DNA from 2 places in the Cupriavidus sp. GW822-FHT06G04 genome. Region 1 is predicted to be linked to the other one. Evidence: predicted binding sites of a transcription regulator. Region 1 holds the regulator's gene; the other holds the start of a gene.
The links. Region 1 encodes LexA, which represses DNA repair genes until DNA is damaged. Its sites were predicted from a motif close to ACTGTATNNNNATACAGT; they were not measured.
Positions count from the first base shown of each region.

Region 2: the regulator LexA is predicted to act here: its motif matches at 3,687-3,704, upstream of dinB (DNA polymerase IV).

Region 1 is NZ_JBXALD010000011.1:259,623-267,187, forward strand. It holds gene rplI (50S ribosomal protein L9) at 1-330, opposite strand, end outside; gene rpsR (30S ribosomal protein S18) at 360-638, opposite strand; gene priB (primosomal replication protein N) at 642-941, opposite strand; gene rpsF (30S ribosomal protein S6) at 962-1,336, opposite strand; gene AC1RKI_RS23670 (asparaginase) at 1,452-2,459, opposite strand; gene lexA (transcriptional repressor LexA) at 2,657-3,313, shown strand; gene AC1RKI_RS23680 (hypothetical protein) at 3,458-3,634, shown strand; gene AC1RKI_RS23685 (T6SS immunity protein Tli4 family protein) at 3,765-5,267, opposite strand; tRNA gene AC1RKI_RS23690 (tRNA-His) at 5,746-5,821, opposite strand; gene AC1RKI_RS23695 (hypothetical protein) at 5,936-6,196, opposite strand; gene dusA (tRNA dihydrouridine(20/20a) synthase DusA) at 7,009-7,565, opposite strand, start outside.
Region 2 is NZ_JBXALD010000001.1:839,503-847,067, reverse strand. It holds gene AC1RKI_RS03875 (carbohydrate porin) at 1-997, opposite strand, end outside; gene AC1RKI_RS03870 (TRAP transporter substrate-binding protein) at 1,324-2,463, shown strand; gene rarD (EamA family transporter RarD) at 2,690-3,592, shown strand; gene dinB (DNA polymerase IV) at 3,725-4,885, shown strand; gene AC1RKI_RS03855 (MFS transporter) at 5,218-6,411, shown strand; gene AC1RKI_RS03850 (aspartate/glutamate racemase family protein) at 6,460-7,161, opposite strand; gene AC1RKI_RS03845 (diguanylate cyclase) at 7,358-7,565, shown strand, end outside.

The DNA of each region.
Region 1 (7,565 bases):
CTCGACCTTGAAGCCTTGGCCATCCAGGGCTTCGGCGATGTCGGCGTTGGTCACCGAACCGAACAGACGGCCGTCCACACCCGACTTCTGGGTGATCTGGACGGTCAGGCCGTTCAGCTTTTCGCCTTCGGTTTGCGCAGCGGCCAGCTTCTCGGCGGCGGCCTTTTCCAGCTCAGCGCGCTTCACTTCGAATTCGGCGATGGCGGTTTGCGTAGCACGGCGAGCGCGCTTGGTCGGGATCAGGAAGTTACGTGCGTAACCGTCCTTCACGCGAACGATATCGCCCAGGTTGCCCAGGTTGATGACTTTTTCCAGCAGAATGACTTGCATCGTATATTTCTCCTTGCGGTCCTGGGCTATCAGTTCTTGTGCAGGTCGGTGTACGGCATCAGCGCCAGGAAGCGGGCGCGCTTGATGGCCGTATCCAGCTGACGCTGATAGTGCGCCTTGGTACCGGTCAGACGGGCCGGCGTGATCTTGCCGTTGTCGCCGATGAAGTCCTTCAGCGTGTCCAGATCCTTGTAGTCGATCTGTTCGACGCCAGCCACCGTGAAGCGGCAGAAACGCTTACGCTTGAACAGCGGGTTCTGTTGCTGGAAGCGCTTCTTGTTCTTGTTGTCACGTTTGACGAATGCCATGATTCAATCCTTTTCGAATGCTTTACATCGAGTGATGTGAAAGATCAGTGTCTTGCTGTTGCGGTGCTTGCGAGCCAGAAATCCCTCGCAGTCGAGCAGCGCGCCAAGCGGGAACCGCTCGAGCCGCTGAGCCATGGCGCCTATGCCCATGGCCACGATCGCAAATTCCACCTGCCGGGGCGTTTCCGCCTCGACTGCCTCGCCCGCGTACTGCAGAAAGCAGTTGACGACGGGCACTCCGGCAGGGGTATAGCGCAGCGTGTCCCGCTCCGCGAGCGTGGCGGTCAGCCGTAGCTGGTTCACCGCGACACAGCAGTCCGCACTTAGGCGGCCTGACCTTCCGTGGTCGTTTGCGCTGCCTTGCGGGCTTCTTCGCGCTGAACTTCCTTCATCATCGGCGAAGGAGCGGTTTCGGCCTTCTTGGTCTGGACGATCAGGTGACGCAGCACGGCGTCGTTGAACTTGAACGCGTGTTCGAGTTCAGCCAGCGTGTCCTTGCCGCATTCGATGTTCAGGCAAACGTAGTGAGCCTTGGCCAGCTTCTGGATCATGTAGGCCATCTGACGGCGGCCCCAGTCTTCCACGCGATGAACCTGACCGTTTTGCGACGTGACCAGCTGCTTGTAGCGCTCGATCATCGCCGGAACTTGTTCGCTCTGGTCCGGATGGACGATAAATACGATTTCGTAATGACGCATTGACGCTCCTTATGGATGAGCCACCCGGGCGTCAAGTCCGGTGCGGCAAGGTTGGATAGCCGGCGAGTATAGCCCGAAAACCGGATGACCCGCAAGGATACGTACCGGATTGGCTTCAGTGTGCGGCAAACAGCGCCTGCAGCCGCTGCGGGTCGCGCGCCAAATGCAGATCAGCCGCCAACAGCAGCAGGAGCAACACGCGCGCCTTATAGGGATTCAGGTCTGTGGCTGATACAAACATGCCCACTTCCGGGCGGACCGTCTCGGGAATAGCAACGTGTCCGGCACAGGTGCGGGAGCTGCGCACCACCGCCACGCCCTGGCCAGCCGCATCGGCCAGCGCCGCCGCCAGCGTTTCGTGGATCGACCCATTGCCGGCCGCCGCGACGACAAGCCCCTGCACACCCGCGGCAACCAGTGCATCGATCGCAATGCGCCCGGGTTGCGCATAGCTCGACACAATTTCCACCTCCGGCCAGTCAGTCGGTACGGGCAGACGCTGCACCGGCACCCGGCCCTCGGCTGGTGCGCGATGGAATCGAATATAGGCGTCCTGGACGAATCCCAGCGGACCGCCCGCCGGCGAGGCGAACGCATCGACCGCCGATGTGTGCATCTTGGCGACATCGCGCGCCGCATGAATCTGCTGGTTCAATACCACCAACACGCCCTTCCCTCGCGCCCCGGTACTGCCAGCCACGCGCACCGCATCGAGCAAGTTCAAGGGCCCATCCGCCGACAGCGACGTGGACGGCCGCATGGCCGCCGTCATGACAATGGGAATCGGACACGTCTGCGTCAGGTGCAGGAACATCGCCGTTTCTTCAAGTGTATCGGTCCCGTGCGTGATCACTATTCCGTCGACATCCTCGCTGGTGGACCAGTACGCCAACCGTGCAGCCAGGCGCTCCCACAAGTCGAACCGCAGGTCCTTGCTATCGATCTGCGCCACTTGCTCGGTCTCGATCCGCGCGACGGCAGCGAGCGCGGGCACAGCGTCTACGAGCTGCGATACCGGCACGGTCGCCGCCTGGTAGCGCGCGCTGCTGGCGGGGTTTCCGGACGAGCCGGCAATCGTGCCGCCCGTGGCGAGGATGACGATTCGAGGCAAGGAAGCTGACATGTCTGATCAGTAAGTTGGAGCTCGGCGATTGTATCCGTCACGCCCGCGCGCCCCAACCGCGGCAAACCCGCGCGCAGCAACGGCCACCCACGGCTTTGCAAGCCCGCTGCAAATTGTGCTTGCACTTCACTCGATACTGTATAAAATCACAGCATACTGTTTAAACATACAGTGCTTCGGCACGAGACCGGCGAACCATGGCGACCCTGACACCCCGGCAGCAGCAGATTTTCGATCTGATCCGCGATGCAATTCAGCGTACAGGCTTCCCGCCGACGCGCGCTGAAATCGCCGCCGAATTCGGCTTCTCCTCTCCCAATTCGGCTGAGGAGCACCTGCGAGCGCTTGCGCGCAAGGGTGTTATCGAGTTAACGCCCGGTGCATCGCGGGGCATCCGGCTAAAGGTTTCGCGCAGCGATTCCGAGCGGCCGGACCAATTTTCCTTGCCGATGGCAGGCGTGCTGCAATTGACGCTGCCGCTGGTTGGCCGCGTCGCGGCAGGCAGCCCCATCCTGGCGGCCGAACATATCGATCGCCAATACCAGGTGGATGCCTCGGTGTTCGACGAGCGCCCCGATTATCTGTTACGCGTGCGCGGCCTGAGCATGCGCGATGCAGGCATCCTAGACGGCGACCTGCTGGCCGTAAAGAAAGCCAACGAAGCACCGAACGGAAAGATCGTGGTGGCGCGCATCGGCGAGGATGTCACCGTCAAACGCCTGAAGAAACGCGGCGAATCGATCGAACTGATCGCCGAGAACCCGGACTTCGCAAACATCGTGCTGGAGTCCGGACGAGACGAATTTTCACTGGAAGGCATCGCTGTTGGCCTGATCCGGTCGTCAGGATTCTAGCCTTAGCGAGACACCCAGGCTCCCAGTCTGGACCAGGCAGTACAACCTTCTGCCCTGGTCACCCGCTTTGCTTTGCCCATGCCGCCCCGTCCTCTCAGGACGACGGGCGCGGACTCTTGCTGTCGCAAATTACGAGGTGCTGCCATGCTGCAATCGAACACCGTCGCTTCCCGTCGCCCAGTCAAACCGGTGCCGTTCCGCCAGATCAAGGGCGTCCGCGTCTACCAGGGCGCCCAGCGCCGCACGATGGTCGGCAATATGGCGGCAATCTGCCGCATGCTTGAACTCGACGATCTGCCGGCGAAACCACTTGCTGTCTGAGGCCCCGAGGTCGAAGACGTGAAGGCCCGCGCCGATCGAATCGGCGCGGGGTGAAGGTGGGATAGAGACTATTAGCGCGCCGGGTCATGGATAGTCGATACCCGGCGGGAGCACACTGGAGATGGCTCCCTCAGAACGCGTTGGGCCGTGGCCGGAGAGTGCGCGTCACCTTGTCCCAGAGGGCGATGGACTCGCCTTCGGTTAGGGAAACGCGATCCAGCTCATGCAGATTTAACAGTTTGTTGGGCGCGCCCACATCCAAATCCAGAGATATCAACGGGGATAGCGGACTGCCGATCACGCTATTGGCTTCAAGGGAAAAATGGAACCCCTGGATGCGTAGCACCGTTTTCCCCGCCATCAACCATTCTTCGGCTGGCAAGTCCTTCAGGGCTACGGAACCATTCCGTAGCGTACGCCCGCTGCTTCGACTCAGCGCCGTCCTGATCTGTGCGCCTCGCTGCAATAGTGAATCCTCAGTTTGGATATCCGAATCCGTATCGATGTTGAAGCTGACATCGTCATGGCCGTTCAACACAAACATAGTGCTGGTATTCTCTCGATCACGCGCCTTGCCCTGCAAGAATCCACCTTGGAAACACACTCCCGGCTCGCCTGGAATCTCATCATCGGAGCGCCCTCTGGCCCTCGATAGCAGTGAGATGACTTGGCTAAGACGCTCGGAGACATTGGTCATGTCAGGATCGTCTCTGATAGAGGGTTGATCCTTGAAGTACAGCGAATCCTTTGCCGAAGACGCTGCGACCTGCATTTTGATTTGATGCCCACTGTTCCATCTGTAGGCTTCGATGATGCGTATGCTGTCCGGATCTTCGTAAATACTTCCCAAAGATACGAAGTACCGAGAATCCGGAATCCCTTTGACTTCCTGGTCGGCATACAGAAACCGATAGCCGAAATAGCTCTTTGCAGTCGTCAGCTCATCGCTACGATTTTGAATCGCCCGACGGTGTGCATCGATCGTCATGGGCTCGGTGCTGATGTGTACCCCCTCGACCTTGATGGACTGGAAGATATGGACGTCGGCCGGCATGTCGATCAGATAGCGACCCACGCAGCGTGGCGTCAGGTGTGCAGTCAAGTCTTTCACAATGGCTTGTTCCTGGGAGGTAAGGGGTCGGTGGCGGTTGCATCCCTGCAGTGAGAGAGCAAGACATACGGCCGCCGTCAGCAAGGCGACCTTCGGGCGCAACTCCATTTCATAGGCGCAGAAGTCGCGGGTCTGACGGGTTTTTGAAAAGCGGAAGATGCAGCCGGAGAATTGCCGAGGCTCGGAGCCGTCGCCGGGGTCGATCGAGAACGTGGCATCGCGGCGCACGTACTCCATCCGGTCCAGATCCATCGGATGGGTCAATCGGATCTTGACGCTGTAGGGCTCACCCAGGCGCTCCGTGGCTTCGAATGACACCACGGAGAGGCCGGCGGCACTATTCGCTCCGAGCACCTTCAGGTGATAGGGCTGCTGTCCAGTCACGGACCTTGGCAGCCCGTCGCCCCATGATTTCAGTTCATCCGTCACATCCATCACTGTTGCTTGCTCCTTACCAGCCGTGATCGCGTTCTCCGAACAGGCCGTCGCTTGCGACGCGAGGCCGACATCCTCGTGCGTCAAAACCTTACGCCGCTATCCCACAAGCGAGAACAGCCGATGCGTCGCGCAAACAACAGAAACTGAATAAAATCTAAAATAATGTTTTTATGATTTACAGATATTTATTTTTTCCTTATTAAAAGCACGAATTATAAAATACAAGATATTCCGATATATATATTTTTAACTCGGATGAGCCCCAGCCGGGGCGAACGACAAACCCTTCACCGGTGGCTAGGCGCAGGCAGAGCGGCCGCCTGCTGCAGCACTACCGGGAGACAAATGGAAAAGGCAATGTGAACCGGCAAGCGCGCCAAACAGCCCGGCGCCAAGCGCTGGGACATCATCGATGAGACGAGGTCCCAACCAAGCTACGAGAGTTGCAACAAGCGGGATGAGTGAGCAGGCTAAAGTGGAAGCGACCGGGGCCCACCGCCGTATGGATATCCAGAAAGCAAAACAGCCGCTTGTGTAAGCGGCTGTTTTGCAAGGAAATTTTTGGGGTGGCTGATGGGACTCGAACCCACGACGACAGGAATCACAATCCTGGACTCTACCAACTGAGCTACAGCCACCGTAGAGATTTTTCGCTGACAGATACGTCGATCAGCGAAGAACAAGACTATACAAGGATCTGGAGCGGATGGCTAGTATCCCGCACAAAAAAATTTAAAAAGATGTGAGACCCGTCACCGGCTTCCCACCCACTTCGCCTCCAGCAGTATGGCTTCCTTGATCGCCGCGATCGTGTCGGCCTCGGTCGGGAACAGCCCGAGCAAACGCTTCGATTTGCCGTTCAGCACGTCGCGCTGCAACGCCTTGCCAGATTCCATGGAGGTTCCCGGATGCCAGCAATAACGCGCGGTCCATTTCCCGTCCTGAAGTTGCTCCGCTACCCAGATCACCCGGTAGTCTTCAAACACCTCACCGAATGGCTCGTCCGTTTCCATTTGATACCTCCAGGACTCGCTGCCGACCCTTCGCGCTGATCCACTCGCTTCCGAGCGTTCCGCGCTTCGCAACTGGCAAGCCCTGCCGCATTTACTCCCCCACTGGAACCGCACAGTTTGCCTGTGCGATTCACCCCCCTATGTCGGCTGACGCGACATTGACCGGCATCCTAGTATGGTCGCGACGCAGAGCCTCAATCGCCCACCGATGCCCGTAAGGTGAGGCGGCAATGGCCGGTATCGACGGGGGCTGCACCAAAAATGCCGCCCCGTGCCCTACCAATGCAGGGTTCTGCCTCTTTTGGTGCTGTTAGATACTCTTTCGCGAGGGACATTGACCCCCCTCGACATTCCCGACAGGCGACGACTCTCACGAGTATCGCCTGCTTTTTTTGGCGGAACTCTTTCGTCACTTACCAATCGAAGCGCTTGCTCGACAAAAAAAAGAGCCCGCCGTAGCGGACTCTTAAATTAGCGATCTCAATGCCCTGAAGGCCTTTTCAATGTAGTCCAGCCATTTCTCGGTCGCCATCCGTGCAAACCCACGGTGGATGTTGCATCTTCGAGACGCAAAAAAAAGCCCGCACACGGCGGGCTCAATAATCAGTTGAAGAAAGCCCTGTATTCGAGGGCAGGCACAGTGTAAGAACATGAGGCAGCGCTGGCGAATTAGGGGAATCCCTTTGCCGGCGCGGGTTTCCGGCCAGAACCGTGGTCAGACACCGGTATGCGATACATTTCGCGCGCCATGCACAGAATGACCGTTCGAAATTAGAGCCTTTCTTCGACGCGCCCGCCTCAGCGTCGTCACACTAGGCCGCCTCCAGCATGTCAGGACGCAGATGTGATCGCGCCTCTCCGAACAACGCGTCGACATCCGTACGAATGCGTGCCGCATTCATTCGGCGCGAATCGGAAAGCACCCTGCGCCACCCTCTTCCACCAAAAACGCCGCGATGGAGGCCCAGCATATGGCGCGTTGCGGCCCCCATAAAGCCCCCATTCTCCACAATCTCACCGATATACGCCTGCATCGTAAGTTCCGCGTCGCCGCGCGTGGGAATGGGCGTGGTGGCGCCATAGTAGCGCTGGTCCATTTCCGCAAGAAAATACGGATCGTGATAAGCCTGCCGGCCAATCATCACGCCGTCCACATGTTGGAGATGTTCGGCGATTTCGACGTGGGACACGACGCCGCCATTGATCAGTATTTCGAGCTGCGCGAACTCGCGTTTCAATTGGTAGGCCACTTCGTAACGCAGCGGCGGTATCTCCCGATTTTCTTTCGGGCTCAGCCCTTTGAGAATCGCATTCCGGGCGTGAACGATAAATGTTTCGGAACCCGCCTCGGCTACCGTTCCCACAAAAT
Region 2 (7,565 bases), on a different contig from region 1:
CGGACAAGCCGCTGACTGACGTATAGAAGTTGGGCACCAGCGCGTAAGGATCGACCGCCGCCGCGTTGCCGTTGATCGACGTGGCATCGGTGCCCTTGGCCTGCGCGATCAGTTGTACCTGCGTGCCGCCGCCGATATCCACCAGCGACTCGCGGATCTTGACCTCGCCGGTACTGGTGCAGGCCAGGCCCCGGCCAAATCCTGCCGACGGCGTGCCGCCGCCGACACAGGCGCGCTGCTTGCCCGAACGATCTTCCACCGCGGCGCGGCCGCTGTAGCCCATTCGCCACACCGAATCGCCGGCGGGATCGTCGGCCGGCAACTGCGAACGCAACACGGGCGGCGCGTCCGATGGCGTTTCCTGCGCGCTGGCATCGGCGGCGCCGGCCACTGCCGACGGCGGATCGGCCTGCGCGGGGAACTGGCCGAGCCGATGCGGAAACAGCACCAGCGGCGGCGGAGGTGGTGGGGGCGGCGCGAGGGAATCGGGCGGGCCGATGAAATCCGGATTGGCGACGTCAGGACTGGCGCCCGCCACGGTCGATGCGCCAGGCGCATCAGGGGACGCGGCGCCATGGGATGGCGCTTCGGGTACCGCCTGAGTTGGGGAAGTCTGGACCGCCTGCGCCGTTGAGTCAGCGCTGGCCGCACTATCGGGCTTGGCCGCCTTCGTATCGGCGACGGCAGCCGCCTGGATCAGATCCGCCAGCGGATCGGACGCCGCGCCGGCGGTTGGTACTGTCGCCGCCGTCGCGCTCGCTGCAGGCGAGGCAGCCGATGATCCTGCCGCGGAAGGCAATCCGGTATCAGGCGCGCCCGGCTGGCCGCTGGCCAGCGCCGAGGTCGCGGCGGGCGCGCCGGTCTGCGCGATCCGTGGCGGCGGCGTCACCAGCCCGCCCGATTGCGCGCATGCGCCCACACCCCACGCGGCCAGGACGGCAAACGCAAGACGGCGACGGGCGAACAGGCGGGCGGAAAACGGCACGGATTGCAGCATTGGAGGCGTACGACACCGGCATCACAGAGCCGGGGAGTCAGGTTGTATCAGGCGTAGTAATTGACCGCAAGCCGGGTTACAAAATCCATCAACTCACGTCAAAAGCGTGCGAATTCTCACATTGCGAAACCGCGCATGCGCGGAGCGGGCACCACTTTCAAGCATGGCGCGAAACCGTTGCAGAAGTGCGAATGACTAGCGAAAACCCCCATCCGTGTGGGGCTCCGTGCCCAAAATGCCGCCGCTATAATCGACCGACCTGTCTGCCGGGAAACACATCGGGGTAAGGCAGCCGTGCATACATATCAATAAAAGAGGAGATGTCCATGGAACGTCGTTCCTTCCTGTTGAAAGCCTCGGCAGTGGCCGCCACCGGCGCGCTGGCAGCCTGTGGCAAGGAAGAAAAGCCCGCCGCGCCCGCCGCATCGGCCAGCGCTCCGGCAGCGCCTGCGGTGGTAGGCAGCAATCCCGCCGTCGAATGGCGCCTGGCGTCGAGTTTCCCGAAATCCCTCGACACGATCTATGGCGGCGCCGAGCTGCTGTCGCAGCGGGTCAAGGAACTGACCGACGGCAAATTCAACATCAAGGTGTTTGCCGCTGGTGAAATCGTGCCAGGCCTGCAGGTGCTGGACGCGGTGCAGAACCAGACGGTGCAGATCGGACACACCGCCGGCTACTACTACTTCGGCAAGAACCCGACGCTGTGCTTCGACACGACGATCCCGTTCGGTCTGACCGCTCGCCAGCAGAACGCCTGGATGATGCAGGGCAACGGCATGAAGCTGATGCGAGAGTTCTTCAAGGAATACAACGTCGTCAACTTCATGGGCGGCAATACCAACGCGCAGATGGGCGGCTGGTTCCGCAAGGAAATCAAGACCGTGGCCGACCTGCAGGGCTTGAAGTACCGCGTCGCCGGTTTTGCCGGCGTGGTGCTGGCGCGCCTGGGTGTGGTGCCGCAGCAGATCGCCGGCGGCGACATCTACCCCGCGCTGGAAAAAGGCACGATCGACGCGGCCGAATGGGTCGGTCCGTACGATGATGAAAAGCTCGGCTTCTACAAGGTGGCCCCGTACTACTACTACCCGGGCTGGTGGGAAGGCAGCGCCCAGCTGTCGTTCTATGCCTCGGCGCCCGAGTACGAAAAGCTGCCGCAGCTGTACAAGCGCGCGCTGGAAACGGCGACCATCGAAGCTCACACCAACATGATGGCCAAGTACGACACCGTGAACCCGCAGGCGCTGGCGCGTCTGCTGGAAAACGGCGTGAAGCTGCGCCCGTTCTCGAAGGAGATCATGGAGGCGTGCTTCAAGGCCACGCAGGAAGCCTACGCCGACGAAACCGCCAAGAATCCGTCGTTCAAGAAGATCTTCGACGACTGGCGCGTGTTCCGTAACAACGAAGCCGCCTGGTTCAACGTCGCCGAGCAGGCCTTCGCGCAGTTCAGCTACGCGCGCAAGCTGTAAGCGCCGCAAGCGTATTGTCAGTGGCGTCCTCTCCCCGCGTGGGAGAGGCGCGTCGCGAGGGCCGCGCTCCTAAAAAGGGGTGTCCGCTGTGGCATCCGCAGCGGCATCCATCGTCCGCTAATGGACGTTCCCGATGGTCGCATCGCATTTCCACGCGGCAGCCCCACGCCCGTGCGACCGTCCCGGTAGAATCCGCCCACCACCGGACATCTACCCGGCACATCCCATGCAACTTGGCATTTTCTACGCCCTGCTGGCGTACATCATCTGGGGCCTGCTGCCTCTCTATATCAAATCGCTGCACGGCGTGGCGCCGCTGGAAATCCTGCTGCACCGGATGGTGTGGTCACTGGTTTTCCTCGGTGCGATCCTGCTGTGGCGCCGGCATTTCGGCTGGCTGCGCGAGGTGGCGGCCAAGCCGCGGCTGATCCTGAACTTTGCCGCCAGCGCGGGTTTGCTGTGCTGTAACTGGTTCCTCTATATCTGGGCGGTGTCGGCCGACCGGGTGGTCGACGCCAGCCTGGGCTACTTCATCAATCCGCTGTTCAGTGTGCTGCTGGGCGTGCTGTTGCTGCATGAGCGGCTGCGGCCCGGGCAATGGCTATCGATCGCGATCGCGGCGGGGGGCGTGTTCTGGCTGACGTGGTCGGCCGGGCAGTTGCCGTGGATCGCGCTGGGACTGGCGGCGTCGTTCGGCGGCTACGGGCTGCTGCGCAAGACCGGCGCGCTCGGTGCGCTCGAAGGGTTGTCGCTGGAAACGCTGATCCTGTTCCCGCTGGCGGCGATCGCGCTGGGCATGCTGTTCTTCACCGGGCACGACACCACGCGCGCCGCAGCGCCGGGTACGCAGTTGCTGTTGCTGCTGGCCGGCCCGGTCACGGCCGTGCCGCTGCTGTTCTTCGCGGCCGGTGCACGCCGGATTCCGTTGTCTCTGCTGGGATTGCTGCAATACGCCGGCCCCACCATTCAGTTGTTGCTGGGGATCTGGCTTTATCACGAACCGTTTTCCGCGCAAAAGCAGATCGGCTACGCGCTGATCTGGGTGTCACTGGCGATCTATGCGATCGAAGGGTTGGTCGTCAGCCGGATGACGCAGAAACAGGCCGCGGTTATTGATGTGAAGAATTGAATATTTCCAAAAATCTAGCGTTAAATTCTTCTGTCATATAGTTGGGCGGATCTGATCGCGGCTACCATTCCGAAAACAGCCGTGGTCGCACTATACTGTACGTTTATACAGTATTCGCGCGCCCTTTCCCTCATGTCTGTTCCCGCCAGGCGTATTGCCCACCTCGACATGGACGCCTTCTATGCGTCCGTGGAACTGTTGCGCTATCCGGATCTGCGCGGGCAGGCGGTGGTGATCGGCGGCGGGCGCAATGCGGTACCCGAGGTGTTGTCCGACGGCTCGCGCCGTTACGCGCGCCTGCGCAACTATGCGGGGCGCGGCGTAGTGACGACTTCGACCTACGAGGCCCGCGCGCTCGGCGTGTTTTCTGCCATGGGCATGATGAAGGCCGCCAAGCTGGCGCCCGATGCCATTCTGCTGCCGACCGATTTCGATGCTTACCGGCGCTACTCGGGCCTGTTCAAGGCGGCAGTCCGAACATTCACGACACAAATAGAAGATCGCGGCATCGATGAGATTTATATCGATCTCACGAATGTTCCGGGCGAGATGTGCGAGGTGGCGGCCAACATCAAGGCGGCCGTGCACGACGCCACCGGGCTGACCTGCTCGATCTGTGTCGCGCCCAACAAGCTGCTGGCCAAAATCGGCTCCGAACTGGACAAGCCAGACGGCCTGACGATCCTCACGCCCGCCGACATCCCGGTCCGCGTCTGGCCGCTGCCGGCGCGCAAGGTCAACGGCATCGGTCCCAAGGCGGCCGAAAAGCTCTCGGCGATCGGCATCGAGACCGTGGGTGACCTCGCCGAAGCGGACCTCGCGCTGCTGCAGACACACTTTGGCCGCAACTACGCGGCGTGGCTGGTCGAAGTGGCTCACGGCCGCGACGAGCGGCAGGTCGTGGTGGCGTCGGAACCGAAGTCGATGAGCCGCGAGACCACCTTCGAGCGCGACCTGCATCCGCGCGCCGATCGTCCGCTGTTGTCGGAGCAGTTCACCCAGCTTTGCATGCGCGTGGCCGATGATCTGCGGCGCAAGGGTTACGTTGGACGCACCGTGGGCATCAAGCTGCGTTTCGACGACTTTCACACGGTGACGCGCGACCTGACGCTGACCGCCCATACTGCCGATGGCGCGATGATCCGCCGCGGCGCCACCGAATGCCTGAAGCGGATTTCGCTGGAACGCCGTATCCGGCTGCTGGGCGTGCGCGTCAGCGCCCTGCTGCCGGCCGGAGAACAGGGCGACGATCCGGCACCGGTGCAGGAAGCGTTTCATTTCGATGACGACTGAGCGGCGATGACCGCGCGGCGGCCTCCGCGCTGCGCCCGCTGCCGCGATCAACCGCGCCGCACCGGCGAGATGCGGCGCTGCCGCGGGAAACGCGCCCTTGGCCGCGGATGCCGGGGCCGCGTCTTGCCGACCGGCCCGGCCGTCGCAGAGTCCCCACGTCATACAAGCCTATCTATGTCCCGGTAGAATCGGCGGCTTCCGGTGGCGTCCGGGTGTCGGGACGCCAAGTCGTGCCGGGCGTCTCCCTCCGGCGGCAGTTCGCCGCCAACGCCGCCCGGACCCCGCGCACGCGCCATGCGCCCCAACCGCCGCCCCACAAAATTGCCCCGCCCATGACCACTTCCGCCACCGCCCAGCGCGCCACCGCGCCAGCCGCCTGGATCACGCCCCTGCTGGCCGTGGCCTGCGGCATGATCGTTGCCAATCTCTACTACGCGCAGCCGTTGGTGGGGCCGATCGCGCGGGCGCTGCAGCTGTCGCCGGAAGTGGCGGGGCTGATCGTGACGCTGATCCAGATCGGCTATTGCGCCGGCCTGCTGCTGCTGGTGCCGCTCGGCGACATCGTGGAAAACCGCAAGCTGGTGCTGACGCTGATCGGCGGCTGCGCCTTGTCGCTGCTGGCCGCCGCGCTGGCCACGCATGCCGGCGTCTTCCTGGTGGCCGGTTGCGCCATCGGCTTGTGTTCGGTGGCGGTGCAGGTGCTCGTGCCGTTCGCGGCGCATCTGGCGCCTGAGCACATGCGCGGACGCGCCGTCGGCAATGTCACCGCCGGGCTGCTGATGGGGATCATGCTGGCGCGTCCGGTATCGAGCCTGGTGTCCGACCTGTTCGGCTGGCATGCCATCTTCGCCGCGTCGGCCGTGGCCATGGTGCTGCTTGCCATCGTGCTCGCGCGCAAGCTGCCGCAGCGCCAGCCCGCGCCCGGCGTCAACTATGGTCAGATGCTGGCCTCGATGGTTCACCTGTTGCGCACCCAGCCGGTGCTGCGTCGGCGTGCCTTGTATCAGGCCAGCCTGTTTGGCGTCTTCAGCCTGTTCTGGACCACTGCGCCGCTGTATCTCGCCGGGCCCGCATTTCATATGTCCCAGACCGGTATCGCGATCTTCGCGCTGGTCGGCGTGGCCGGCGCCGTGGCCGCGCCGATGGCGGGCCGTTATGCGGATCGCGGACATGGCCGGCAGATGACGGCGCTGGCGTTGTCGCTGGGCGCGGCATCGTTCCTGGCAAGCCGCATCGGTGCGGAAGGGTCGCTGCTGTCTTTGTTGTCGCTGACCGTGGCGGCAATCGTGCTGGACTTTGCGGTGTCCACCAATCTCGTAATCGGGCAGCGCGCCATCTTCTCGCTGTCGGCCGAACACCGCAGCCGTCTGAACGGCCTGTATATGGCGATCTTCTTCGTGGGCGGCGCGATTGGGTCGTCGGTCGGCGCGTGGGCGTTCGCGCGTGCGGGCTGGCCGCTGGCAAGCTGGATCGGGTTTGCCTTGCCTGCCATCGCGCTGATCTACTTCCGCACCGAACGCGCCTGAGCGCGGCGGGCCACCAACGCCCGACGTATCAACGCGCGCCCGAGGCGATCAAGCGGGCGCGCCGTCGATCGCCCGACGCAACGCCGCGCGCGCCAGCAGCCGCGTGGAATCGAGCGTCGGCAGCGGCGAATTGCCGTCGCCGATGATCAGCGGGATCTCGGTGCAGCCGAGCACTACCGCATCGCATCCGGCGTCGCGCAGCTCGCCGATCACACGCTGGAAAATGGCGACGCCCTGCGGAGTCGAAACCCCCGGGACCAGTTCGTCCATGATGACGCGGTCGATGGCCACGCGATCTGCCACCGGCGGACGCACGTGCCGAAGCCCTCGCGCATCGAGTTTTGCCGGATACACGTCGCTGTCCACCAGCCAGCGCGTACCGGTGATGCCCAGGCACCGGAAGCCGCGCGCCAGCGCCGCATCGGCCACCACGTCGGCGATGTGCAGCCATGGCAACGGCGACCGCGGCGCCACGCGGTCCATCGCGGCATGAATCGTGTTGTCGGGACAGATCAGGAAATCGGCGCCGGCCGCCGCCAGCTTGCGCGCCGAGCCAAGCATCAGCGCCGCCACGCCGTCCAGGTCGCCGCGGTCGAGGCGTTCCACATACGCGGCCAGCGACGGCGTATGCATCGAGATTTCGGGATGCCCATGCGCGCCGAGCCACGCCGCGCCCTCCATGCAGATCGTGCGGTAGCAAAGCGCGGCGCCCTCGGCGGAGCAGGCCACGATTCCAATATGCTGCGGCATGGGTTGCGTCTCCTCGATATCGGTTGGCAACGTGCATGATGGCATGCCGTGCGCGGCTGCACTACACTGACCCGGCGCGCCACGCTGCTGCCAGGGCCGCATCGATGTTGCAGGCTGCGGGCGTCGCGCCGCAGCGGATCTCAATCCGGTTCGTCGTTGCAAGCTTCATGAAGCGGACCTCGCCGGGAGACGTTCAATGCCATGGCGCAACATGCTGCCGCGATCGCGCTGGCTGCCACGCGCTGCGCTGATGCATCCACAGCGCGTGGTGGTGGTGGGCTTCAGCGCCGTGATGCTGCTGCTGATCGTCGTCGGACTGCGCGATCTGTACACGCTGCGCGAGCGCGTCGTCTCTGCGCGCCAGCACGAACTGACGCTGCGGGCGATGGGTCTCGAAGCCCTGT